Regions from separate parts of the Arthrobacter sp. R1-13 genome, predicted to be linked through region 1. Evidence: predicted binding sites of a transcription regulator. Region 1 holds the regulator's gene; the other holds the start of a gene.
The links. Region 1 encodes LexA, which represses DNA repair genes until DNA is damaged. Its sites were predicted from a motif close to TCGAACANNTGTTCGA; they were not measured.
Positions count from the first base shown of each region.

Region 1 (4,044 bases):
GTTGTTCTCTCTGGGAGAGGACACCAGCGTGCCTCACTTTGCGGCAGCCATGGGTGGTCCTTCGTCCCAACTGGGCAAAGAAGTGGTCCGGCTGCGTGACTGGGCGGAAAAGACCATCACCGGCGACCGCGACGAGCTGATGCCAGGCGTGACCGACAGAGCCTGGAGGCAGGTGTCCGTCACGTCAATGGAGTGCCTGGGGGCGCAGAAATGCCCCATGGCGGCCGAGTGCTTCAGTGAACTGGCCCGTCAAAACGCCGCCGAGGCCGACGTCGTTGTCACCAACCACGCCATGCTCGCCGTCAGCGCTTTCGAGGGCCTGGCGGTGCTTCCTGAGTACGATGTTGTGGTGGTGGACGAGGCCCATGAACTGCAGGACCGGGTCACGGGTGCAGTCTCCGGGCAACTCTCCGTTGCCATGGTCCATGCGGCGGCATCAGGAGCGCGCAAGAATACGGGCATCACCGTTGACGCCCTCAACTCCGCGGCGGCCAACCTCGAAGTTGCGATTGCCGGGATCCCCAGCGGTCTCCTGCCCAGCGGGCTCAACGACGAACAACTCGACTGTGTGGACCAGCTCCGCGACGCATGCCGCGCAGCGCTCTCCGATTCCAAGGGGGACAGTTCCACCACGGCCGACGGCGGGCGGCAGCTGGCGCGCTCCCGCCTGCTGGTGATCCTGGAATTGTGTGAACGACTTATCGCAGCGCGGGAAAACGGCGAAGTGGTGTGGATTTCCCGAAACAGCACCTTTGATCCGCAACACGGTTACTCCGCACCCGATGACGCCTCGCCGGCTTTGATCAATGTGGCGCCCCTAAGCGTCGGAGGCCGGCTCCGCGAGGGACTGTTCGAGGGACACACCGTCGTGCTCACATCCGCTACGCTCGCGATCGGCTCCGCCTTCGAACCTGCGGCGGGCGGCCTTGGTCTCGTGGGCCCGGGTGCGCCGAGCTGGACCGGCATCGACGTCGGCTCTCCTTTCGACTATCCGAAACAAGGAATTCTCTACGTGGCGGGTCATCTTCCGAAACCGGGTCGGGGCACCTCACCCGAAGCTCTCGATGAGCTCGAAAAGCTGATTCTTGCCTCCGGGGGCGGGGCGCTGTGCCTGTTCTCCTCACGCCGGGCAGCGGAGGACGCTGCGGAAGCCCTGCGTCCCCGGCTCGACATGAGCATTCTCTGCCAAGGTGATTCAACTATGACGGCGCTGGTCCGGCAGTTTGCGGATGAGCCTGACACCTGCCTGTTCGGCACCATGTCCCTTTGGCAAGGAGTGGACGTTCCTGGGGGCTCGTGTCGCCTCGTAGTGATCGACAGGATTCCCTTTCCGCGTCCTGATGATCCCCTCATGACGGCGCGCTCCCGGGCGGTAGCAAAGGCAGGCGGCAACGGCTTTATGTCTGTTTCCGCCACCCACGCCGCCATTCGGCTTGCCCAGGGTGCCGGCCGCCTTATTCGTTCGACAGGGGACAAGGGCGTGGTCGCCGTGCTGGACTCACGGTTATCAACTGAGCGATACGGCAATTTTCTGCGTGCTGCCCTGCCGCCCTTCTGGCCCACCACCGACCCTGCGATTGCGGTGGCGGCGCTCAAACGGCTGGCCGAGGAAACGCGCGTGGCCAGTACCTAGCTGGAGCGCGGGTCCTAGATGGAGCGCAGGACTGAGACCACTTTGCCCATAATGGTGGCATGATCGCCCAGGATGGGCTCGTACTGCGTGTTCTGTGGCAGTAGCCATGTGTGGCCGTCCCGTTGGCGGAACGTCTTAACTGTCGCTTCATCGTCCAATAGCGCGGCCACGATATCGCCGTTGACTGCGTCGCTCTGACGGCGCACAACCACCCAGTCACCATCACAAATCGCGGCATCTATCATGGAGTCTCCCGCGACCTTCAGCATGAACAGCTCTCCGTGGCCAACGAGCTGGCGGGGGAGCGGCATAAACTCTTCGACGAGCTGTTCGGCGAGAATAGGACCGCCTGCGGCGATGCGCCCGACCAGGGGGACCATGGCGGTGTCTGTTGCGCCAGCGAGTTCCGTTACCGGTTGACGGCCTACACTCCTGAGCCGGTTTGGCTTTTCCGGCCGTGAAGGCTCCGTTCCGCCTTCTTCCAGGGTCAGCGGCATCAACACTTCCATGGCGCGCGGACGCTTCGGATCCCGGCGCAGGTAACCGAGTTTCTCCAGCTGGGACAGCTGGTGGGTCACGCTGGACAGGCTCGCAAGGCCGACTGTGTCCCCGATTTCACGCATGGATGGGGGATAGCCGTTGTCATTGACCGACCGTTGAATGGTCTCCAGGATTCTCTTTTGGCGAAGAGTGAGGCCCTTGGGCGTCCGGGCATTCTGCGAGGCCCCTGCGGTGGCCTTGCTGCCCGCGGCTTGTGCTGCCATTTTCGCCAACGCCTTTCCATTTCTCCCGGCTTCTGAGCGCCAGCCGCCGGGAACGTTCTGCCTGAATGTCAGACCCTGCTGATCAACTGCAGATGTGGTTGTCCTGATCAATGTTTCTTTGATCAAACCTAGGCCAGCCAAGGGAGTTTTTCAAACATTTGTTCTAGTGAGTCTCGACAATGTTCGATCATACATGCTAAAACTTAGTCAGTAAGGTTCGAACATGTGTTCTAGTCGGTTTTCTAGTTTGCTTGCTCCGGTCGCCGAATTCGTTCAAGCGTTCGAAACCGGAGGCCGGTGGCAATGAATACCTTGCCATCAATGAACACGACGGGCAGCACAGTATGGTCCAGGAGGACGGTCATGTCAGCTACATCCGCGTTCCACGAGTTCTTTCCGCAATCGGTCTCCGGGGAGTCTCAGTCGGCGACGACGCTGCACAGTTCCCTCGCCCCGCAGAGGCCCGCTGTCTATGAGCCCGAAATGGCACCTGCCGGTCACGGGGCCCGCGCCCACGAAGCCAGTGGCTACGGTGCTGGCACCCCTGGTCAAGCCCATGGCCGGGTGCAGGCACCGCTGCGGCTTACCCGGCGCGGATGGATTGTCCTGGTGGTCTTGCCCCTTATGCTGCTGACTGCCTTGCTGATGTCGCTCTCGGGATTCCTTACGTCTCCGGCCAAGGCAGCTGACACCGTCGCCGAGCTCTCCCTGACTCCCACTGTGACCGTCACCGTGCAGCAGGGCCAATCCTTGTGGGCCATCGCCGGCACTGTTGCACCTGAGCGCGATCCGCGGGATGTCGTGGCTGACATCGTGCAGTTGAATAACCTCGATGGAGGTGCGGTCAGTCCGGGGCAGCAGCTCTTTGTCCCCTCCGCGTGAGCCCTGTCCTCGAGCCCGGCTTCGCCTGGAGGCGTCACAGTTTTCCGGCCCCGGCATCAGGCACTTAAACTGTTCTGGTGACTGACCAGCTAGCGCGCTTGAACCGACTGCCACTCCGCGACAATCTCCGGGGCCTGACGCCTTACGGTGCGCCGCAATTGGATGTGCCCATCCTGCTGAACGTGAATGAGAACACTCACGGCGTGCCAGAGGATGTCCTGAAGGCCATCTCCGAGGCCGTAACCGCTGCAGCCGCCGGACTGAACCGGTATCCCGATCGGGAGTTCAGTGAGCTCCGGTCAGCCCTGGCGGAGTATCTGGGGCATGGGCTCGAGGCCGAAAATATCTGGGCAGCCAATGGATCCAACGAAGTCCTGCAGCAGACACTGCAGGCTTTTGGCGGACCTGGCAGGACAGCTTTGGGCTTTCCCCCCACGTACTCCATGTACCCCTTGCTTGCCAGCGGTACTGACACCGAATACGTTTCCGGCCTGCGCGCTGCCGATTACGGGCTAAGCGCAGAGTACGCGGCCGAACAGGTCCGGGAGCTTCGACCGAACGTAGTTTTCCTGAGCTCACCTAACAACCCCACCGGAACCGGCCTTGGCCTGGACGTAGTGAAGGCTGTCTACGAAGCCGGTGAGGAGAGCCGCACCATTGTTATCGTGGACGAGGCCTACCACGAGTTCGCACACGATGGTACTCCCAGTGCACTCACGCTCCTCCCCGGGCGGGAACGCCTGATCGTAACGCGCACCATGAGCA
Region 1 is NZ_CP096420.1:2,439,777-2,443,820, reverse strand. It holds gene M1D88_RS11195 (ATP-dependent DNA helicase) at 1-1,633, shown strand, start outside; gene lexA (transcriptional repressor LexA) at 1,648-2,397, opposite strand; gene M1D88_RS11185 (LysM peptidoglycan-binding domain-containing protein) at 2,881-3,279, shown strand; gene M1D88_RS11180 (histidinol-phosphate transaminase) at 3,357-4,044, shown strand, end outside.

Region 2 (4,044 bases), 1.8 Mb from region 1:
CCGGCGTGACCCAGTCCGATGGAGCCCCGGCCATAACGGCGGGCCACGTCCTCCAGAAGAGGGCCGATGCCGCGTTCCTCGTGAGGGTTCTCGAACGGAGACAGGGGCGGTTGGTTCCCCGAGGGGCGCAGATCGGTCACCATGATTCCCGCTTTCGCATATTTGATTCCCTCCTGGATCTGCGGCAACAGAGCATGCGCTGCCCGGGTAAGGAGCACGGGATCGGCGGTGGGCATCGGCAACCTGATGCAGGCCGACGGGTAGGAAGTGTCCTGGGGGTTGTAGTAGGACGTGGCGGCGTATGCCGTGAGGACTCTGGTCTGCAATCCGTGCTTGGCCAGCCTGGCGCTGGCCTGCTGACCGTAAATGCTGAGGACCTGGCGAAGTTCATGGACGGTAGTGATGGGCGTGGAGAAGGACCTGCTGAAAATCAACTGGTCCCTGCCGATCCGCTCCTCCTCCATCGGAATGCATGGTGTGCCCTGAAGCTCCAGGACGGTGCGCATCACCATCACTGAGAAGCGGTCCCGGATCATCACAGGATCTGCCTTTGAAAGGTCAAGGACCGACTGGATTCCCATGGCATTGAGGCGTTTGGTCAGGCGGGAGGCGATGCCCCAGATCTCGATCACCGACAGCCGGGCCATCAGTGTTTCCCGCTGGGCGAGGGGGAGGGAATCCCAGAGGCAAACACCGTTGAAGCCCGGATTGTTCTTGGCCCACTTGTTCGCAAGTTTTGCCAGGGTCTTGGTTCCTGCGATTCCGACGCACACCGGCACGCCTACGTTGCGGCGCACGGCGGCCTTCATCTCCAGTCCAAGCCGAAGGAGCTCATCCGGGGTTCCCTTGACGCCAAGGAAGGCCTCGTCGATGCTGTAGACCTCCAGCCAGGCCGAGAACCTGCTGAGGAGTTCCATCACGCGCGCGCTGATGTCGCCGTACAGCTCATAGTTGCTGGACCTGGCCACCAGGCCCCACTCCTTGACCCGTGGTGCGATCTTGAACCAGGGCTCGCCTACCGGGATGCCCAGTGCCTTGGCCTCGGGTGACCGGGTAACGGCACACCCGTCGTTATTGGAGAGCACAACCAGTGGCCGACCTTCCAGGGATGGGTCAAAGGCACGCTCAGCCGAGGCATAAAAACAGTTCACGTCCACGTGGGCGATCTGCTGCATCCGGTGCATCATTGCCGGCTTAGACATGGTGGAGGCACCTCGTGGCCACGCCCCAAATGATGAGGTCGGACAGTGCTGCAACGCGGATATCCGGGTAGTTCGCACTTTCCGCCTGGAGCAGGACGCCGCTTTGTCTGATGCGGAGGCGTTTGATGATCAGTTCACCGTCCAGTACGGCGATGACCACGGACCCGTCCTTGGGCTCCAGGGCGCGATCGACGATCAATTCGTCCCCGTCGCTGATGCCCGCCCCCTCCATTGAATTTCCCGAGACCCTCACCACGTACGTGCTGGTGATGTCCTTGATGAGGTGTTCGTTGAGGTCGATCCTGCCGTCAAAGTAGTCCTGCGCTGGCGAGGGGTAGCCTGCAGCCACCGCCACAGGGGAGATGAGAACCGTGAGCAGCGAGCTGCCGGCGGCTATCATACGAGGACCCACAATAATGCCCACAACACACCTTCATTCGAATATATGTTCGATAATTCAGTGTACTGCGAGGTCGGACAAAAAGGCCTATCGCATCCGGATGGTGCAACGTGACTCGCCGCCAACCTTTTCCTGTTACCTAAACGTGACTTTAAGGGAGGGTTTCCTGTACGGTTTGTGCGTGGCCCATCTGGATCGGGCCGCGTCCGGGCTGACGCCGAGCTCTGCCACATCCCGGACTCCCAACACTAAGGCAGAGACGGGGGACCCAGAGTCTTCGGGCCGCTACCCAGCGGCCCGTGGGGTGAAGCCGTCACGTCTAACGTGCCGGCCGGTTGACCTCTTCCGAACCCGACAGCTAACCTCGCAGGCGTTGAGAGGCAACCATCATGTCCCGTTCTTTCGATCAGTCGCGCCCTTTACGCGCCGGACGGCATCGCGCAGAAGCTGCGCCATCCGTCAAAACCCCCAGCCCAACAAACCCCGCCGCGGAAGAGCCGAACCTCGGGACGGCTCCCACGGACCCCGTTTCCACCACCGTGATTCCGGCCGCGCCGATTCCCGCAGAACCTGAGCCCACTGCACCGGTTTCCACCGTCACGCGGCGAAGCAGGGACAGGCGCCCGGCCTTTGAAGTACCCCCTGCCCCCAGGACTGCGCCTGTGACTGAAGCCGCTCCGACGACCGTGCAGGAGAGCTCCGCTCCGGAAACCGCACCCATAGCCGAAGTGCGTCCCGCCCCCGCAGCGACGCGACGGAGCAGGACGGGGCGCGCGGCAGTTGAAAAGCCAACGGTGAGCGCATCGGCCGCCGCTGCAATCGACGCCCAGACGAGCGCACATAGCCCTCAGCTGGCTGCCGTATTCAGTTCCAAGCCCGATGATGTCCTGAAGAAAGCCGTTTCGGTTCGTGTCATGGGTCAAAGGATGGCCGTCGTAGCCGGAGCCTTTGCCGTGCTGCTTGGCGTAGGAGCAGCCAGCCAGGCCACAGAGCTGCCCTTCTTCGGCAAGGAAACTTCCGCCCAGGAGGCCCCCGGCACAACGAACGCGACTCGGGCGACCTCCGGAATACGGCCGACCGCCGGAACCACTACCCCCCGGCCAACCGTCTCGGCCACGTCCCCTGGGACAACCAGCGGCACCCCGGCCCAAGCGGCGGCCGGTGCCGATGTCCCGGCGGCAGCGGATCAACAAGGCACTAGCCTGCCTGGTGTGGGCAGCCTCCCCATGCCGGTGGACGCTCCCACCCTGGCGGCAATAGCGGCTGCCTCCACCGCCGCGGCTCCGCCCGCCTCTGCCACGTCCCCGAACGCCCAGCCTCCGGCCTCTTCCTCGAACCCTCAGCCCGCGCCGGCCTCGCCAACGGCGGCACCGGCTCCTGCGACAACCGCAGCACCAGCACCAGCACCAGCACCGACACCGACACCGTCGCAGTCACCGAGTACACTGCTGACGCCAGTTACCGGCTTGCTCGACCCCTTGCTGGGCACGGCCACCGCTACGGCTCCCGCAGCCGTGGACGGCGCTGCGGAAGACGTCGTCGATACCAGCACTTATGCCAGCAGCCGCCTGGCCTCGTACGGATGGGGCGCCGAGGAGATGACTGCCCTGAGCACCCTTTGGGACACCTCAGCTGGGTGGCGCGGCAGCCAGGTGGACAGGGGCATGAGCTACATCAAACAACGCTATGGTTCCCCGACCAAAGCCTTGGAATTCCGCGCAGCGAATAACTGGTACTGAGGCCTGCTCCGGGTTTCGTGCCGGCGTCAGGCCCCCACGTACGCTGCCAGATGCTCACCTGTGAGCGTGGAGCGGGCTGCGACAAGGTCAGCGGGAGTGCCTTGGAAGACGATCCGGCCGCCGTCATGGCCGGCACCGGGACCGAGGTCGATGATCCAGTCGGCGTGCGCCATCACCGCCTGGTGGTGCTCGATGACGATGACCGACTTGCCGGACCCGACCAGGCGGTCGAGCAGACCCAGCAGGTTCTCGACGTCGGCCAGGTGGAGGCCCGTGGTCGGTTCGTCGAGGATATAGACCTCACCCTTCTCCGCCATCTGGGTAGCCAGCTTGATGCGCTGGCGCTCGCCGCCTGACAGTGTGGTGAGTGGCTGGCCGAGGGTGAGGTAGCCGAGCCCGACGTCCACGATCCGGTCGAGGATCTTGTGGGCAGCAGGCGTGCGGGCCTCTCCTTCGCTGAAGAAGATGTTCGCTTCTGTCATCGACATTGCCAACACCTCGGCGATGTTCCGCCCGCCCAGCGTGTATTCAAGGACCGACGCTTGGAACCGGCGCCCCTCGCAGTCCTCACACGTGGACTCAACGGTGGCCATAACGCCCAGTTCGGTGAAGATGACACCCGCGCCGTTGCATGTGGGACAGGCGCCCTCAGAGTTGGAGCTGAAAAGCGCCGGCTTCACTGAATTAGCCTTCGCAAACGCCT
Region 2 is NZ_CP096420.1:4,270,181-4,274,224, reverse strand. It holds gene M1D88_RS19780 (Y-family DNA polymerase) at 1-1,202, opposite strand, end outside; gene M1D88_RS19775 (LexA family protein) at 1,195-1,626, opposite strand; cyclic di-AMP (ydaO/yuaA leader) riboswitch at 1,832-1,989, shown strand; gene M1D88_RS19770 (hypothetical protein) at 1,992-3,341, shown strand; gene M1D88_RS19765 (ATP-binding cassette domain-containing protein) at 3,368-4,044, opposite strand, start outside.
Region 2: a site for LexA is predicted at 1,640-1,655, ahead of M1D88_RS19775 (LexA family protein). Genes of this name have one in related genera too.